2 regions of the Pseudoalteromonas sp. DSM 26666 genome follow, and region 1 is predicted to be linked to the other one. Evidence: predicted binding sites of a transcription regulator. Region 1 holds the regulator's gene; the other holds the start of a gene.
What was found. Region 1 encodes MetJ, which represses methionine synthesis genes. Its sites were predicted from a motif close to TAGACGTCTAGACGTCTA; they were not measured.
Positions count from the first base shown of each region.

Region 2: the regulator MetJ is predicted to act here: its motif matches at 4,217-4,234, upstream of metK (methionine adenosyltransferase).

Region 1 is NZ_FPAR01000007.1:111,427-121,698, forward strand. It holds gene BM380_RS13935 (PilN domain-containing protein) at 1-72, opposite strand, end outside; gene BM380_RS13940 (pilus assembly protein PilM) at 60-1,139, opposite strand; gene BM380_RS13945 (penicillin-binding protein 1A) at 1,271-3,745, shown strand; gene metL (bifunctional aspartate kinase/homoserine dehydrogenase II) at 3,794-6,139, opposite strand; gene metB (cystathionine gamma-synthase) at 6,189-7,436, opposite strand; gene metJ (met regulon transcriptional regulator MetJ) at 7,635-7,955, shown strand; gene BM380_RS13965 (malic enzyme-like NAD(P)-binding protein) at 8,024-9,265, opposite strand; gene rpmE (50S ribosomal protein L31) at 9,790-10,005, opposite strand; gene priA (primosomal protein N') at 10,236-10,272, shown strand, end outside.
Region 2 is NZ_FPAR01000003.1:444,817-455,088, reverse strand. It holds gene BM380_RS08225 (NRAMP family divalent metal transporter) at 1-645, opposite strand, end outside; gene raiA (ribosome hibernation-promoting factor, HPF/YfiA family) at 787-1,143, opposite strand; gene BM380_RS08215 (pyrimidine/purine nucleoside phosphorylase) at 1,333-1,647, opposite strand; gene tkt (transketolase) at 2,079-4,070, opposite strand; gene metK (methionine adenosyltransferase) at 4,336-5,487, shown strand; gene BM380_RS08200 (hypothetical protein) at 5,627-6,172, shown strand; gene BM380_RS08195 (5-formyltetrahydrofolate cyclo-ligase) at 6,191-6,787, shown strand; gene rpiA (ribose-5-phosphate isomerase RpiA) at 6,841-7,494, shown strand; gene serA (phosphoglycerate dehydrogenase) at 7,504-8,733, shown strand; gene BM380_RS08180 (hypothetical protein) at 8,826-9,758, opposite strand; gene radA (DNA repair protein RadA) at 9,844-10,272, opposite strand, start outside.

The sequences.
Region 1 (10,272 bases):
AAGTGTTATAAATTTCTTTTTAGACTGCTCACGCTGTAGCTCACGCCAAGGTAATAAATTTATATGTGGCATGATGAAAAGCTCCTCAACGCCAGGCCAGTCGCAATTGCAAATTGAGTGCGGTGGCGCTGTATTATATTACGATCAACTCTAGGGGATATTTCCATCTTATCAAATGGTTCAACAACAACTGTGTGTATTCCTAATTCTTCAATCAGCAATCTATCAATGCCTTTAATCATCGCTGAGCCGCCCGTCAATACAATATAGTCCAATTGTTCTTTACCTGTGGTGGTTAAAAACATTTGAACAGCACGACGAACCTGCTGGAGTAACGATGTTTGAAAAGGAGCTAACACTTCAAATGTATAGTTTGGAGGTAAATCACCGGTTGTTTTGCCAATTTCAGCTTCATCAAAGCCTTTGTTGTAGTAAGCAACGATACTATTTGTGTATTGGTCGCCACCAAATACTTGGTCACGGGTATAAATTGTCTCACCAGATTGCACTACACTCACCAAGGTGAGTACAGCACCAATATCAACCACTGCAACCGTTTTGTCATATGCATCTGATGGTAACTGTTGGTAGTAAACATCCATAGCGCGACTTAGCGCATAGCTTTCAACGTCCACTACTTTTGCGGTTAAATTCGCAGCACTTAACGCACCGACTCTGGCTTCAACGCTTTCGGTTCTAGCGGCAGAGAGCAGTACATTTATTTTGCTCGGGTCAGCACTATTTGTAGAGAGCTTTTCAAAATCAAGACTCACTTCATCTAGTGGGTAAGGAATTAAGCTGTCGGCTTCAATTTCAATCTGCGACTCTAATTCAGCGTCGCTTAAGGAAACATCCATGAAAATAACTTTGGTAATCACGGTTTGCCCAGAGACGGCAACAGACGCGAATTTTAGCGACTTTGGTAGCTTTCGTTTTAACTTGATTATCACATTACCAATTGCTTCAATATCTTGAATATTACGCTCACTCATAGCGCCTTTTGGCATAGGTTCAATTGCAAGTGCTTCTAGTCGAAGCCCAGTTTCTGTTTCACTTAAAAGTACGGCCTTGATAGAGTGCGATCCAATATCAATACCTACCATCATTGGTGATGGTTTTTTTATTAGTTGACTTAGCATGTTTGCAACTTTGCCTTTGTTTTAATAATAAACAAGTTATAATTTATATCTTAAAAAATATTATTCAATTTTTAATCAATATATACTAGCAGTCTCAACCTGTAATTGGGAGTCCGTTTAGGGAAATATCAGTGATTTTATTAAAAAGAACTTTACAATTTTTGATCATTTGTGCATTACTTGCACTAATTACATTGCTCAGCCTTTATTACTACGTTAAATCCGATATTCCCAGCGTGCAAGTTTTAAAAAACGTGCAATTACAAACGCCTATGCAAGTATTTACTAAAGATGGGCTTTTAATCAACCAATTTGGTGAAAAAAGACGGATCCCTGTAACTATAGACCAAATTCCCCAGCCTTTATTGCAGGCTTTTTTGGCAACTGAAGATAACCGCTTTTACGATCATATCGGTATTGATCCAATTGGTATTGTGCGCTCAGCGCTAGTACTTATTTCTACTGGTGAGAAAAAGCAAGGTGCCAGTACTATTACCATGCAATTAGCTCGTAACTTCTTTTTAACACGAGAAAAAGCCTACATTCGTAAAGTAAAAGAAATATTTATTGCCATTCATATCGAAAACCTCCTCTCAAAAGATGAAATATTTGAGCTTTACCTAAATAAAATAGAATTAGGAAATCGTGCCTTTGGTATTGGTGCTGCGGCTCAAGTTTATTATGGTAAAGAACTAAAAGAGTTAACTCTTGCGCAAATGGCAATGATTGCTGGTTTACCAAAAGCCCCTTCGGCACTTAATCCTATTCGTAATCCAGAACGTGCTAAAGCAAGAAGAAATGTGGTGTTAGGAAGAATGCTTGAAGAGAAGTATATTTCAAGAGCGCAGTATAATGAAGCCACTAACCAACCAATTACCGCGTATTTTCATGGAGCTGAAATTGACTTATATGCGCCGTACATTTCAGAAATGGTACGAGCAGAAATGGTGTCACGCTACGGTATAGATAAAGCCTATAACTCAGGGTTTAAAGTGTACACCTCTGTTGAATCAGATGTTCAAAAAGCAGCACAAACAGCTCTAGTTAATAACCTACATGCCTACGATATGCGCCATGGTTTTAGAGGCCCTGAAGCCATATTGTGGGATCCGCAAACAGAGCCGCCATTAACGCAGTCGAAATTATTAAACACTTTAAAAGCCGTTAATGAATTTGGCCCTTTAAAAACGGCTGCGGTGTTAAGCGTGAGCGATAAAAGCGCTGAAGTTATACTTAAAAGCGGCGAGCGCACAACCCTTACTTGGGATAACCTAAAATGGGCACGTAAGTTTATTACACGCTATCGCCAAAGCTTTGCGCCTGAAACAGCAAGCGATATATTAACCCCAGGCATGCAAATATGGCTGCGCAAAAATGACGATAATAGCTATATTTTAAGTCAAATACCTGAAGCGGCGAGCGCCATTGTTTCTTTAGACCCACAAGACGGGCGCATAAAAGCCATTGTTGGTGGATATAGTTTTGAACAAAGCCAATATAACCGAGCTGTACAAGCTAAACGCCAAGTAGGCTCAAATATTAAGCCGTTTATATATTCAGCTGCGCTTGAAAAAGGCTACACACTAGCGTCAATTTTAAATGATGCTCCTATAAATCAATGGGATAAGAGCCAAGGCGTTGCATGGCGACCAAAAAACAGCCCAGCTATTTATAATGGCCCAATTCGCATTCGTCGTGCTTTAGCCCAATCTAAGAATGTAATTTCCGTACGTTTATTAAGGGGCGTTGGACTGCAAAGAACAGCCGATCATTTATTAAAATTTGGTTTTGACGATAAAGATATAAATCGTAGTGAGTCACTGGCATTAGGCAGTGCATCCATTACGCCGCTTGAATTAGCTCGTGGGATGAGTGCTTTTGCTAATGGCGGTCACCTAATTGAGCCGTACTTTATTTCACAAATCCAAGATGCAATGGGTAATACGTTATTTAAAACCAATCCCACCATTATTTGTGATGATGAAACGACAACACCTAGCTCGCTAATGCTAGGTGAGCAAGTAGCACCAAATTGTGCGCCGCAGATCATCTCTAAACAAAATGCATTTTTAATTGCCAGCGCAATGAATAGTGCTATTTGGGGTGGCGGTAGCTGGTCACATAAAACCGGTTGGAGTGGAACAGGCTGGCGTGCACAAGCGCTAAAACGTCGCGATCTTTCTGGTAAAACAGGCACGACTAATGATTCTGTAGATACTTGGTTTAGTGGCTTTAACCGCGATGTGATGACATCAGTTTGGGTTGGCTTTGATAACCCAGGTAATACACTGGGACGGTCAACCTACAATAATAACTTAGGAAGTGGTCAAATATCAGGTGCTGAGTCAGGCGCAAAAACAGCTCAGCCTGCATGGGTTGATTTTATGCGCGCCGCACTGGATGGCAAACCTGCCGCGCCCATCGAACCACCTGAAGGCTTAGTTTCTATTCGTATTGATTTAGAAACCGGATTATTAAGTCATAAAAACGATTACACCAGCCGTTTTGAATACTTTGAAAAAGGCACCGCTCCTACCAAGTATGTGTTATCACAACCAAATGATATATTTGAAGAAAACACTAAAACTGAAGAAGAGCTATTTTAAATATAGCGAACAGTAAAAAGGCCGCAAATTTGCGGCCTTTTTGATGGTCTAACTAATATTTTGTACCAGCCAGTATAAATCAGAGTGAACGCCAGCAGCAGTCACTTCTTTACCCGCACCGGGGCCTTGTATCACTAATGCGTTTTGCTTATACCACTGGGTATTAATCACAAAAATATTATCGCCAGGGGTCAAATTCGCAACCGCTTCGCTTTTTGGTACATAGGCAATCCCTACCTTAGCGTTTAGCGTGTTGTTTTCAAACTCTAATAACCCGGTGTAGCACAGTGCAGCATTTTGTTGCTGAGCCGCTTGCGCATGCTGCTCAATAAATGCATCTAAACGAGCCTTATTATCAATAAAGTCATTCCAGCTGCCTGCACTTAACTCATCGGGCATCAAAGCGGATAAAGAAATGTCATCAAGTTCCAATTCAATACCTAATTCACGCGCTAAAATAAGCAACTTACGTTGCATATCTCGTCCAGATAAGTCTTCTCGAGGATCAGGCTCTGTGAACCCCAAAGCTTGCGCTTCTAGAACTAAATCTGAAAACGCTTTACTGCCATCATACATACTGCATAACCATGACAGCGTGCCTGAAAACACGCCTTCTATTCGCGTTATTTTATCGCCACTATTTTGTAAATCAGCCAAGGCAAAATTAATCGGTAGTCCGGCCCCTACACTTGCATTATAACGCCAATGTAAGCCACGTTGAGCAAGGCTTTCACGTAGTGTTTGATACCACGAAAGCGATGCGGTTCCCGCGTATTTATTAGCACTAATTAAATGGCAGTTTAATTCAACTAACTTACTATAAAGCTGACTAAAATGTTCACTTGCCGTAATGTCGATCACTATTTTATGTTCATATTCAAGAGTATCTATGTATGACAATAAATCGGCTTGTTTATAGGAGCTTGCATGGTTTTCCCATTGAAGTTGCCAGCTTTCACAGTCTAATCCATTAGCATTCACCAACATCTGCTCTGAGCGTAAAAGCGCTACTAACTTGACGTTAAAATCAGTTGATAAGCGTGCTAGTTGAGCAGGTAATTGGCGCATAAACTCAGCACCTACATTGCCAAGTCCTGCAATAATTAAAGCTATTTCTTGTGCTTTATTAATGAGCTTGTCATGTAACAGGCTCAGCACATCACTTTCAAGTACTTGATCGGTTAATAGTAACGTATATCCCTCACCGTAATGGGTAAACCGAGGCTGGATAGATTGTGTTTGTAATAAGGCTTCACTTTGCTTACCAAGCGGCGCTACCTCTTGATCAGGTGCAATAATCGCCACCCCATTTAAGTTTGACTCACTAATATTGGCGCGGCCAGCAAAATAATTAGCCACCTGATGTGTCGCTGACGCAGGGACTAGTAAGTAGATTTCGCCTTCGTGTTCAAAGTGATGCAAACTATGCTGAATAAGTTGGCTAACATGTGCTACTTCGCCTTCACTCAGATCATCAACAATGAGTAAATCCACATTATTTACTGTGGTTAAAAAGCGTTTTTGTTTACTCATTCCTAGTTTAACTATTTCGGTATGACTGCCTTGAGGATCGTAACTACTGAGAACAACTAATTCTATATCGGTATCTTTTAATGGCGATAATGTTTTAGCGTGTAATACTGGATTACCTAACCTCGCTAATAAATTCGCTTGATCACGGCACACTCGCGCATACTTAACCGCATTAGCAACCTTACGCGGATCAGTACTAAAAACACCTTGAGTGTCAGTCCAAATAGAGACTTTTTTAGCATTGCAATACCGCGCTAATAAAGTGGCACTGTAATCACTGCCATTTCGCCCTAAGGTCACTGTTTCACCATGTAAATCAGCCGCAATAAACCCAGTAACTACATTAATTTTACTCGTCTGTATGGCTTTTAAGCACTGCTGCTGATTATTAGCATGCTGCAGCTGTCCGGCATCTAACGTAAATAACTGCCTAGCGTCATGGGCACAAGCGCTAACGTTAAGCTGTTCTAAGTAAGCGCTTAGTAACCTTGCAGACCACAATTCACCATGTGCTAATAACGCAGCTTCAGCTAATGTTCCTTGCTTAGCCTGCTTGGTAATAATACTGAGTTCAGTTTCAAGTAAATCAAGCGCATGGTGCTTAGCGTTAGCTATTAATAATTGCTCAATCAGAGCTATTTGATGGTTACTCAATAGCAATACAATATCAGCAATAGCTTGAGTGTCTTGCTGTTGATAGCTTTGCCACAGTTTAACTAAGGTATCGGTGGTTTTACCGGCAGCCGATACCACCACACAATCCCCAGCTTGAGCATGAGTTAGAATAATATTTGCGACACTTTTAAAGCGATCCGCTGAGCTTAAACTCGAACCACCAAATTTATGAACCTGATTTACCATATTAATACCGACTCGCATTTATGTTTTGTATTTTGAAGATTGGTATGCACTACCATAACGCCGGATGCGCCGCGTTTAACTTTGCTGAACCAAATGATTCACTAGCACCACTTTTTGCCGATAGGCCGGGATCGGCTTGTCCTGGGCGCACCAAATTAAATACCCCGTCTAAGTCAGCGAGTAAATCATTTACATCTTCAATACCCACCGAGATACGAATAAGCGTGTCGCCTACTCCGGCTTCTGCACGCGCGGTTGCGTCCATGCCGGCGTGGGTCATAGTCGCAGGGTGACAAATCAAACTTTCTACTCCACCTAATGATTCCGCTAAGCTAAATTCATTTAAGCGCGTTAAAAACGCTGCAGCATCGTTTATATCGCCTTTTATATCAAAGCTAACCATAGCGCCAAAGCCAAGCTGCTGCGCCTTAGCTAGCGCATGTTGAGGGTGTGATTCAAGACCTGGGTAGTAAACTTGGGCAACAAACTGGGAGCGTTCTAAATACTGTGCAATGGCGAGTGCATTTTCTTGGTGTTGCCTTAAACGCACGTTTAACGTACGTAAGCCTCTGAGCGTTAAATAGCTATCAAATGGCGCGCCGGTGATGCCAATGTTATTTGCCCACCACGCTAACTCTTCACCTAACTCAGCAGTCGCTGCGATAACCGCGCCACCAACAACGTCTGAATGGCCATTGATATATTTTGTGGTTGAGTGCACCACAATATCAGCGCCAAACTTAATCGGGTTTTGTAATGCTGGCGATAAAAATGTGTTGTCGGCGGCAACCAGTGCACCACACTGTTTAGCTGTATCAGTTACCGCTTTAATATCTGTTAAGCGTAAAATAGGATTGCTAGGTGTTTCAATCCAAATCAGCTTAGGTTTAATAGCAAGGATGCGTGTCAAACTGTCGCTTTTGGTAAAATCGACCACTTCTAGTTTTAATAAGCCGCGCTTTTCTAGCGAAGTAAATAAGCGATAGCTGCCCCCATAACAGTCATGAGGGATCACTAACGTATCGTCACTATTAAGTAATTGTGTTGTTAGGTGAACGGCTGCCATGCCTGTTGCGGTAATAATGCCTTTAGCGCCACCTTCAAGCTCCGTGAGTGCCTCAGCCAAAATGTCACGATTGGGGTTACCACTGCGGCCATAATCATATTGGCGCTTTGTATCAAAGTCAGCAAATGAGTAAGTTGTTGATAAATAAAGCGGTGGAACAACCGCACCATGCTGTTTGTCGGCTTCTATTCCACTACGAACAGCAATTGTTGCCTTATTTTTTTCACTCATTTTCGCTACCTTTACTAATTTGGATGTTTAGACGTCTAAAAGGTAGCGCATGCAATTTAAGATGTCAAAACATTTAAATGTCTAGATAGCTAAATAACTAGTATTTGACTATCTTTTTTAAACCGATAGAATTTCACGCATATTTACACGCTTTGATGCTGTGTGAGCAATTTATAATCTGAGGCAACGATACATCTTATGGCTAAATGGAATGGTGAATATATTCACCCATACGCAGAACACGGGAAAAAATCCGAACAAGTAAAGAAGATCACCGTTTCGATCCCGCTAAATGTATTAAAAGTATTAACTGATGAACGTACTCGTCGTCAAATAAACAACTTACGTCATGCAACAAATAGCGAGCTTTTATGCGAAGCGTTTTTGCATGCGTTTACCGGGCAACCGCTGCCTAATGATGATGATTTGCGTAAAGATAACGCAGAAAAAGTACCTGAAGAAGTGAAGAAAATAATGCAAGAAATGGGACTAGAAGTGCCTATTTTAAATGAAGACTAGAAGGGTCTTTATACAAAAAAACCTCAGCAAATGCTGAGGTTTTTTTTGCGCTAATTTACACTTAACAATTACGCCATGTAGTTTTCTGGCATATCAATTTGTGCCACACCTGAATCAACCGCCGCCTGCGCAACCGCTTTAGCTATACGTGGTAACAAACGTGGATCCATTGGTTTTGGTATAATATATTTAGCACCAAACTCTAATTTGTCGATGCCTGCGGCAGTAAGCACTTCAGCCGGTACGGGCTCTTTAGCAATACTGCGGATTGCTTCTACAGCAGCAATTTTCATCTCGTCGTTTATTTCACTGGCACGTACATCTAACGCACCACGGAAAATAAACGGAAAACACAATACGTTATTAACTTGATTCGGATAATCAGAGCGACCTGTAGCCATAATTAAATCGTTACGTGCAGCGTGTGCTAATTGCGGATCGATTTCAGGATCGGGGTTTGAACAAGCAAATACCACGGGTCTATCAGCCATTAATTTTAAATCTTCAGGGGCTAATAAATTAGGGCCCGATACACCCACAAACACATCGGCATCTTCAATTACATCTTGTAAAGTACGTTTATCGGTATTGTTTGCAAATAATTGCTTATATTCATTCAAGTCATCACGACGCGTATGAATAACTCCTTTGCGATCTAACATATAAATATGTTCACGCAACGCGCCACATTTAATTAAAAGCTCCATACAGGCAACAGCTGCAGCGCCGGCACCTAAACATACAATAATTGCATCTTCAATTGCTTTGCCCTGTACTTCCAGCGCGTTTAGCATACCCGCAGCCGTTACAATAGCCGTACCATGCTGATCATCATGAAAAACAGGAATGCTACAACGCTCTATAAGCGCTTTTTCTATTTCAAAACACTCGGGCGCTTTAATATCTTCTAAATTAATTCCACCAAAGGTGTCGGCAATATTAGCCACTGTGTTAATAAAGTCTTCGGTAGTACGGTGCTTAACTTCAATATCTATAGAGTCTAACCCTGCAAAACGCTTAAATAGTAGCGCTTTACCTTCCATAACGGGTTTTGAAGCGAGTGGGCCTAAATTACCTAAGCCTAAAATTGCGGTGCCGTTAGTAATAACCGCAACCATATTTCCTTTACCAGTATATTTGTAGGCATTTGCTGGATCAGCGGCAATTTCACGAACAGGTTCTGCGACACCGGGGCTGTATGCGAGCGCGAGGTCTTTAACCGTCTCAGCGGGCTTGGTCAGCTCAATACTGATTTTACCTGGAACGGGATGGGCATGGTAATGTAGTGCTTGTTCACGAAAATCTGACATAACGCGATTATATCCTGCAATTTAAGTTAAAGTGAGAGGTAGTTTTAATCTACGATACCTTTATTATTTTTAAATTCCAAGCAATATCAGGTCTATCCTGTTATATGCTAGAACTGTTAATTTTAAGTGATTTATCAGCAACTTCCCTAGATTATCCTGACATTTTTAAAATATAAATTCGTCATAAAAATGAAAAATACAGGTACTTTTTGCCCTTGTTCTATTTTTATAAAGCGTATTTTTTAGTCTTAAATTAAAATAGTGAAATACCGAATTTTATTTAACTTTAAACACAAATAACCTCACGTTACCTGCATTTGAGTACCATCTTTAAAGTTTAACAAATAAAAATATAGAGAATATTGGCTGTTTTGTCTGCAAATGTTTATGCATACTCAGAATAAGAACAGGAAATAGTTATGCAAAAAAAATAAATACAAAATTGCTAAGAAAGCAGGTAGGAAAGTAAATTTTGGCCACAAAAAAAGCACCCTAAGGTGCTTTTTTTACATAGAAACAAAAAATTATTTTTTGCTGCTAAGTGCACCGAAGCGCTTGTTGAAGCGATCAACACGGCCGCCAGTGTCTAAAATCTTTTGCTTACCAGTGTAAAACGGGTGACACGCAGAACATACGTCTAAGTGAATGTCTTTACACAGAGTAGAACGAGTTTCGAATTTGTTTCCGCATGAACAAGTTGCAGAAATTACTTCGTACTTAGGGTGAATACCTTCTTTCATAGGAACCTCTAGTTAAGGCCGCATCGCTCTCCAAACCCGAAGTCTGGCACCATACGTCGTTAAAACAAATTTATTGGTCGCGAATTTTATCCAACAACCCGCACGCACACAAGCTTTAATTACCCTTTTTGCTAAAAAGTCGGCAAACACCTATTCATTACTGATTTGTCGGTAGGCTTTTAATGCTATTTTTAGTACATTAAACCATTACGTTAATTGGTTGAGTTGTTATGCGTTTTGCTGAAGTTGCAATAAAAGTCCCCTTGC
Region 2 (10,272 bases), on a different contig from region 1:
TTCTTTAAGCCACAACGAGCTCAGTGCCGATATTTCAATAGGCGCTGGCATCCAGCCCATTAAGGCAACCATAAAGCCTAACATGGCAAGTTCATATGGTGAGGGGCCAACGTAGTTTACAGGCGCTACTGGGCCGTTATTTATAGCAATAACCAATGCAGTGATGGTTGCTATAGTAAGTAGCCCCATAATAGCTTTTGCTACGTTATCGAGCGCTTTAAAATGCCCCAGTAATAATATAATTAAACACACGGCCAATATTACCCAACACAATAAGGTAACAGGAATGCTAATAGGTAATGCGTAGTGTAATAAGCTCGCCGTAAGCAGCAATACGCCCGCAGTATTTACCACAGCGGCGATAATATTCAGGGCAATAAAACTGTAAAAATAGCCAGGGCCTTGGTTTTTATACCCTTCTACTAAACTATTTTTGGTGGCGAGTGTGTATTCCATACCAAAACGAAAAAACGGGTACTTTAAAACGTTAACCACCACAATAAGCCAAAATAGCTGCCAGCCAAATAATGCGCCTGCTTGAGTAGAGGCCACCAAGTGTGAGCCACCAATGGCAGCGGTTGCCATTAAAATACCTGGGCCGAGCGCCCCTAACCGAGACTTCCATGTGTTTTGTGTGTACTGCATTAACTTCTCAAATTTGGTGTGTTATGTGCTTTTATTATTAATTTTTATCATTAATAAACTGTGTGAATGCATAACTTACCTAATTTACAGGCAATAAAAAAGAGCCCTTAGGCTCTTTTTAAAATAACACGCTGTTAGTTATTAATTTAAATCCATCTCTTGGATGATTTCATGTGCTATTTCTGGTGTGGTACTTACAGGCTTTTCATGTAAGTTCGCTTTTATTTGCCCTTTACGATGCTTTAGTGCGGCATCGAGTTTTTTAGCTGCGCTGGAAATAGCAGGATACATAACTTCGTTTTCCCCTTTTACCGATATACGCGCACCTTCATAATTTGTGCTAATTTCTGCTTGGAACTTATGATGCTCTTTTGAAAGAATAATATCTAGAGATATCAATGATGGAAAATGGCTCGCGACTTTTGAGAACTTTTCGTTAATGTGTTCTTTAATAGAATCAGTAACGTCAACATGGTGACCAGAAAGATTAATTTTCATAGGGTATCCTTTTATTTGTTACCTCATAGTTAGTATTGGGGGCTAAACGAATTAACACAAGAGAAAAAATGAAAATTACGCAATTATTTATTACCCCACCTGATTTAGATCATTCATTTAGCATTAAGTATGCAAAAAGCCGCTTTGAAGCGGCCTTTAAAGGTGTTGATAATTTAATCAACCAACAAATTAATCGGTGTATGAACAACAATAATCTGCAAAATCACTTACTTTTACATGAAAGCTCACATTAGCATCAACATTAAATGACTCGCCCGCATTAAATGTTTTCCACTCGCTTTCACCAGGTAGTAATACATCCCACTGCCCTGCTAACAACTCCATGCACTCTTTTTGGTTAGTATTAAACTCAAATTCACCGGGTTGCATAAAACCCAAGGTTTTTGCTTCACCGTTACCTAAAAGCACAGTACGGCTTGATACTTTGCCATCAAAGTACACATTGGCTTTTTTAACCACACTAACGTTATCGAACTTTGGCATGTTAACTCCTGTTGTTAATTTATAATTTTGTTACCCCCACAGTGCCTGATACATAAAAACCTTGCAAGTTAAGTGCTGTGAAAATTACTCATCTAAAATCCAAAAGGTTAAAAAAGAACGACTTTATAGAGAGATATGCTTCGAGCAACGGGCTACGAGTTTCGAACAGTACTTTTAGTGATTTATGGACAAAGAGAACTAAAAGACGCTGCGCTTTAGAGAAGTGATCAAACAACTATTTTTTATAATTTGGGTTTTGTATTACCTCATTTTCTTCTCATTCGCTTCTCTTTGTCCAAATTAATTTTTAATGATTTGTGCACAAAGAGGGCGATGAGACACTACGCTTTAGAGAAGTGATAAAAGTACAACTCATAAAAAAGCCCGCCCTGTTTACACAGCGCGGGCTTTTAAAACACTAAAGTAATTAATTAAAACAATGCGTTTGCTTTGTTAACTACATTTTCTACCGTAAAGCCGAAGAACTCAAATAGCTCGTTTGCCGGTGCCGACTCACCAAAGGTGGTCATACCAACTACTGCGCCATTTAGGCCTACATACTTGTACCAGTAATCAGCAATACCGGCTTCAATCGCTACGCGACGCGAAACGCTTGCTGGTAATACGCTTTCTTTGTACTCAGGCGATTGATCTTCAAACGCATCGGTACACGGCATAGATACAACACGTACCTTTTTACCCTGTGCACGTAGCTCTTTCGCAGAGTCTTGCGCTAGCTGTACTTCAGAACCCGTTGCAATCAAAATAAGCTCTGGGTTGCCGTCACAACTTAGGATATAACCACCCTTTTTAACATCGCTTAATTGCTGGGCATCACGAGCTTGTTGCTCTAAGCCTTGGCGAGTAAAGATTAAAGATGTAGGACCGTCTTTACGTTCAATAGCTTGTTGCCATGCAATTGCTGACTCAACTTGGTCACATGGGCGCCAGTTGTATAGGTTAGGCGTTAAACGCATGCTGGCAATTTGCTCAACTGGTTGGTGAGTTGGACCATCTTCACCTAAACCGATTGAATCGTGCGTGTATACAAAAATGCTTGGTTGCTTCATTAATGCAGCCATACGTACCGCGTTGCGTGCGTATTCCATAAACATTAAGAACGTTGCACCGTAAGGAATAAAGCCTTTATGCAGTGCAATACCGTTCATAATGGCCGACATACCAAACTCACGTACACCGTAGTAAATGTAGTTACCACTTGCATCATCAGCAGTTAAGCCTTTAGAGCCATCCCAAATTGTTAAGTTTGAACCCGCTAAATCGGCAGAGCCACCCATAAATTCAGGTAGTAACGGGCCAAACGCATTTAATGCATTTTGCGACGCTTTACGTGATGCTGGGTTTGCTGGGTTTGCTTGCAGCTCTTCAATGTACGCTTGTGATTTTTCAGCCCAGTCAGCTGGTAATTCTGAATGTGTACGGCGTTTGTATTCTGCTGCTAGCTCTGGGTATGCTTTTTCGTATGCGGCAAATTTTTCGTCCCAGCTTGCTTCAAGCTGTTGGCCTTTTTCTTTGTTATCCCACTGTGCATAAATATCTTCAGGGATTTCAAATGCATCGCCCGTCCAACCTAAAAACTCGCGAGACGCTTTAATTTCGTCATCACCTAGCGGTGCACCGTGACAATCGTGGCTACCTGATTTATTAGGTGAGCCGTAACCAATAATAGTTTTACAACAAATTAGTGTTGGCTTATCAGTCACGCTTTTAGCTTCTGCAATTGCTGCACTTACTGCATCGCTATCATGGCCATCAACGTCACTAATTACATGCCAGCCGTATGCTTTAAAACGTGCTGGGGTATCATCACTAAACCAACCTTCAACTTCACCGTCGATTGAAATGCCGTTGTCATCCCAAAATGCCACTAACTTGCCTAGGCCTAATGTACCGGCTAGTGAGCATGCTTCATGAGAAATACCTTCCATTAAACAACCATCACCCATAAACGCATACGTGTGGTGATCAACAATGTCATGGCCTTCACGGTTAAACTGCGCTGCTAATGCTTTTTCAGCAATCGCCATACCTACCGCATTTGTGATCCCTTGACCTAATGGGCCCGTAGTGGTCTCAATTCCTGGCGCGTATCCATATTCTGGATGGCCTGGTGTTTTAGAATGCATTTGGCGGAAGTTTTTAATTTCGTCCAGTGGCAAGTCATAACCACTTAAATGCAGTAGAGAATAAATTAGCATTGAACCGTGACCATTTGAGAGTATAAATCGATCTCGGTCAGCCCACTCTGGATTTGTTGGGTTATGTTTTAGATAATCGCGCCATAATACTTCTGCGATATCAGCCATGCCCATAGGGGCTCCAGGGTGACCAGATTTGGCCTTTTGTACTGCGTCCATTGACAAGACGCGAATAGCATTTGCAAGTTCTTTGCGAGATGGCATGAATTCTCCTACCTTTATATGTATTTGCGCGGGTATTTATTTATCCCCATTCTTACTTATTGTGGGGGCTGTGTGCAATTAAAAACCCATAAAAATAGGGCATTATGAATATTTTTTAAGAACCATTTACTATTAGATATTTTATTTAGACGTCTAGGCGTAAAAAAACTATGCAAGTTCATTTGTTTTAGATAAAATACGCGCCTTAATTTTTTAGCGCTAATACCGACGTTTGTGAAGCGCAATATTTGTGAGCATAATTACAATGGCAAAACATTTATTTACTTCTGAATCTGTTTCTGAAGGTCATCCGGATAAAATCGCCGATCAAATTTCTGATGCGGTACTTGATGCTATCCTAGAGCAAGACTCTCATGCCCGTGTAGCGTGTGAAACTTACGTTAAAACCGGTATGGTTATGGTTGGTGGTGAAATCACGACTAGCGCATGGGTTGATATCGAAGAAATTACACGTAAAACAGTACGTGAAATTGGTTACACACATTCAGACATGGGCTTTGATGCCGATTCGTGTGCAATTTTAAACACGATTGGTAAACAGTCTCCTGACATTAACCAAGGTGTTGACCGTACAAGCCCAGAAGAGCAAGGCGCTGGCGACCAAGGCCTAATGTTTGGTTACGCATGTAACGAAACTGAAGTATTAATGCCTGCTCCAATTACTTATTCTCACCGTTTAGTACAACGCCAAGCACAAGTGCGTAAAAGCGGCGAGCTTAACTGGTTGCGTCCAGATGCAAAATCACAGGTTACGTTTGCATACGAAAATGGCAAGCCAGTAGGCATTGATGCCGTTGTACTTTCTACTCAGCACAGCGAAGATGTATCGCAAAGTGATTTAGTCGAAGCGGTAATGGAAACGATTATTAAGCCAGTACTTCCTGCTGAGCTGATTACTAGTGCCACTAAATTCTTTATTAACCCAACTGGTCGTTTTGTAATTGGTGGACCAATGGGTGACTGTGGTTTAACTGGTCGTAAAATCATTGTAGATACTTACGGTGGCATGGCTCGTCACGGTGGTGGTGCTTTCTCTGGTAAAGATCCATCAAAAGTTGACCGCTCAGCGGCTTATGCTGCACGTTATGTTGCTAAAAACATTGTTGCTGCTGGCCTTGCTGACAAGTGTGAACTTCAGGTGTCTTATGCTATTGGTGTTGCAGAGCCAACATCTATCAGTGTTGAAACATTTGGCACAGGTAAATTAGAAGAAGCGCGTTTAATCGAACTTATTCGTGAACACTTTGACTTACGCCCTTACGGCCTAATTCAAATGCTTGATCTTGAGCGCCCTATTTATCTTCCAACAGCGGCTTACGGCCACTTTGGCCGTGATGAATTCCCATGGGAACGCACAGATAAAGCAGACGCACTTCGCGCAGCAGCTGGCCTGTAAGCCACCTAGCTAATATTAAAACGGCCCTTTTTAGGGCCGTTTTGCTATGTGTATTAAGTTAGTCATAAAACAGTCTCGAACTGTTTAACATTTTAGGTATATACTCTGCTTATACAATAAAGCGTGTTAGGGATAAAAAATGGCCGACAATTTTCGTGTTATATTTGTAGGACTTGCAGAAGGCGCAGACAGCCAAGCAGTGACCAATGCACTGACAGAAAAACTAAAAACCTCACCTGAAAAGGTGGCGGCATTTTTTAATGGCAAGCCGCTGTTTGCTCCTAGCAACAAAGAGAAAGCCCTTAAGCAAGCTAAGTTACTTTCAACGCTGGGGATCAAAAGCAAACTTCAGCAAACAGCCCCTACACAAGCTACTTCTCAAAAAGCGCACGACAGCCAGCGAGATCAGCGCTTATTTGATGCCCTAGATTACATTACTAGTAGCTTAATTCGTCTTGAAGAGAAACTTGAGGATCTTGAGCAACGTCTCCCCGAGGTTGAATTATCATTACCTGATGAAAAAAATGAAGTATGGGAAGATGACGATTTAATGCTTGATGAGCCACTCTCTACTACGCCCAAAAAACGCAGTAACCTTGTTTTATATTCGCTGATTTCTACAGCCGTAATATTACTTATTGTGCTTGCTGTGTACTTATTATTTCCTAATTTATTCTCTTTTTAATCATGGTTTAGTTATTTAATGAGTAATAATCGCGCACAAATAAGACTCGATATTCGTAAAGCACGTAATAACCTATCAAAAAACCAGCAAGAAATAGCGGCCCACTCGCTTAAAGTGAATTTTATTCAATATTTAAAAAGCATGAACTCGGCCAAAAAAAGCCATATCGCGCTTTATTTAAGCAATGATGGCGAATTAGATACCTCATTGTTAATTAATGAATTATGGAGCATTGAACAGCATGTTTACTTACCTGTAATTCACCCTTTCAACGGGGCTAATTTACTATTTCAACGATATGAAAAAAACTCACCCATGAGAGCAAACCGCTATGGTATCTTGGAGCCTAAGCTGAACTGCTCTCAAATATGCCCATTGCCAGCGCTTGATTATCTACTTATGCCACTTGTTGCATTTGATAAATTTGGTAATCGCCTTGGAATGGGGGGTGGGTTTTACGATAGAACCTTGGCACGTTTACACGAAGAAAACTTGCAGCAACCACAACTTATTGGCCTAGCACACGAATGCCAACAAGTGGATATGCTCCCAATTGAATCGTGGGATGTGCCTCTTAAAACTATTATTACACCCAATAAAACCTACTGTTGGTAACAATTAATCTTGTAAACTAACAGTCTATTTTTGACATAAATGAGCACATAGCAATGACACAAGATGAATTAAAAAAAGCAGCTGCATGGGCTGCACTGGAGTTTGTAAAAGAAAACACCATAGTGGGTGTTGGTACAGGCTCAACCGTTAATCATTTTATTGATGCTTTAGGCACAGTAAAAGACACCATCGTTGGTGCAGTATCTAGTTCAGAAGCGTCTACAGCACGTTTAAAAGAACTTGGTATAGAAGTATTTGAGCTAAATGATGTTGATGCTCTGGATGTATACGTTGATGGCGCAGATGAAATTAACGCTCTAAACGAAATGATTAAAGGCGGTGGTGCAGCGCTCACCCGTGAAAAAATAGTCGCGGCAGTGGCTAAACAGTTTGTGTGTATTGTTGATGACACCAAACTAGTCGATACCTTAGGGGATTTCCCACTGCCAGTTGAAGTTATTCCGATGGCGCGCAGCTATGTTGCCCGCGAATTATTAAAACTTGGCGGTGATCCTGTGTATCGCCAAGGTGTTGTAACCGATAACGGCAACGTTATTTTAGATGTACATAATTTAAAAATTACCCATGCTAAACAGCTTGAAACACAAATAAATCAAATTGTTGGCGTAGTCACCAACGGCCTATTTGCAGAGCGCGGTGCTGATAAAGTGATTATCGGCACAAAAAATGGGCCACAAATTAAATAGGATATGGTTATGAGTAAGGTATCGTTAGCAAAAGACAAAATTAAAATTCTCTTGCTTGAAGGTGTTCATCAAAGCGCTGTTGAAACGCTAAAACGTAACGGTTATAGCAATATCGACTACGTTAAAACATCGCTACCTGAGGACGAGCTTATTGAGCGCATTAAAGATGTGCACTTTGTGGGGCTGCGTTCTCGTACTCATATTAATGAATCGGTATTAAATGCAGCTGAAAAACTAGTTGCTATCGGTTGTTTTTGTATTGGTACCAACCAAGTAGATTTAAATGCAGCACGTGAACGCGGTATTGCAGTATTTAATGCCCCGTTTTCAAATACTCGCTCTGTAGCTGAGCTTGTACTAGGTGAAATACTGCTTTTATTACGTGGTATTCCACAGCGAAATGCCGCTGCGCACCGTGGTGGCTGGTTAAAAACAGCCAATGGCTCGTTTGAAGCGCGCGGTAAAACCTTAGGTATTATTGGCTACGGTCACATTGGTACTCAGTTGGGCATTATGGCTGAAAATATTGGTATGAACGTGGAGTATTACGACATTGAAGACAAACTGTCTTTAGGTAATGCGACACAAGTACATAACTTAACGCAGCTATTGCAACGCGCTGATATTATTAGCTTGCACGTACCTGAAACACCGCAAACTAAAAACCTGATTGGCACGGCTGAATTGGCGGTAATGAAGCAAGGCTCTATTTTAATTAACGCTTCACGTGGTACTGTCGTTGATATTGACGCCCTAGCAGAAGCGCTAACAGAGAAAAAACTCAGCGGCGCAGCAATTGACGTATTCCCAGTTGAACCTAAATCTAACGATGAAGAATTTATCTCGCCACTGCGTGAATTCGACAACGTTATTTTAACGCCGCATATAGGTGGTTCTACTCAAGAAGCACAAGAAAACATTGGTATTGAAGTAGCGGGTAAACTCGCTAAGTACTCAGATAACGGCTCAACTATTACCGCAGTTAACTTCCCTGAAGTATCATTGCCAGAGCTTGCTAATCGCAGCCGCTTGTTACACGTGCATCACAACCGCCCTGGCGTGCTAACGCAAATTAACCAAGCGTTTGCTCAGCACGGTATTAACATTGCCGCACAGTACTTACAAACCGATGAAGCAATTGGTTACGTGGTTATTGACGTAGACACCGATCACTCAGAAGTCGCACTTAAAGAGCTCAGTGCGGTTGAAGGTACAATTAGAGCGCGTATTCTTCACTAACTATCAGCTAAAATAATAAAAGCCGTACTTGAATAATCAAGTACGGCTTTTTTGTTTTAAATTGAATCCTGACGGCTTATAACTTACCGCTGTTATTTGCCTTTAACTTCTAAATTTATAAACTTAACCAGCTCTTCGGGTTGTCCTGCTAACATCATTAGTTGCTGATTCACTTCCATCATAGTTTTACCTTCAGGCAGTTTTGCAGACACACTAAACGAATTTAGTCCTTTAGCAAAATCAGTTAACGCCTTGGCTATTTCTTCGGTCACTGGTGCTTGTTGAAGCTGTTGATCAAGCATTGTTTGCATTTGCTCTAACGTCATATCTTGCTTTGCCAACTCGCTTTCTAATAAGCCTTTAAGATCACCTTGGTTATTAACAACTAAGCTAACATTACGTGGCTCTAGCTTACTCATTGCTTGCATAATCATTGTTTGCTGCTGTAACTCTTGCTCATAAGTAAGTGGCGTACTGCCTGCAGCTTTTTGAGCCTTACTGATTTCAAGTGAAGCGTCCATAAGCGCTTTAGAATTAGCAAGCCCCATGTCCATATCAATACTGGCAATATCATTAGCTTGCAGCTTAACAACAATATCACTGTTACCTGATTGCTCATCGTAATCTAATGAAGAGTGTAAATCATAACTGGCTGAGGCAAGTTGTGTATTTGTATCTGCAGGAAGTGTATCGACAAAGCTTTTATCAAATTGAAAGTTTTTTAACGTAAAAGCAGTATGTGGCGATATTTTATCGGTTTCGTAGCCTGTCACTTCAACATGCTCAACCGTGGCAATTTTATCGCCCTCAGGGCTAGTCACTTCAATATTACTAATGGCAACACTGTTTGAAATAACACTCGCCGATAGCTCTGCGTAGTTAAAACTAGCACCGGTTTGTTCGCTGACCAAGGCCAGCTGTTTATCAACCTCAGCACGTACCTCTTGTGTTGCAACATAGTTTGCATAGCTCACGCCACCCACACCTGCAGCAATAATCGCGGCTGCAATCACTAATTTTTTCATGTCATTTCCTTATTAAACTCTTTATATAAGTGGCTTTAAGCAAGACTAACATTGAGAACATGCATCGTTAAGCACTTTTTGTTTGCTAGTTAATTAAACTCAGTAGCTCGTGCACTGTTTTAACTGGCGTTATTTTAGCGCCCAGCCCTTCCATCGATTTATGGTAGTTACGAAATGGGATAAATATTTCAGTAAACCCATGTTGCGCCGCTTCTTTAACACGGGGTACACCACTGTCGATTGGACGGACATCTCCGTTTAAACTTAGCTCCCCCATAATACAGGTGGTTCGAGGTACAACAAACTCGTTCAAGCTACTTAAAAGTGCAGTAACAAGCGCTAAATCAATACAGGTTTCTGATTCATCAATTTTTAGGCCGCCCACAATATTAAAAAAAGTATCGTGGAATATTTTAGTTTTAGTGTGTTTACGTAAAATACCAGTGAGCATTTTAATCCGGTTCATATTTAAACCAACACATACTCGCTGTGGAAATTCTGCTTCTGTTTCAGT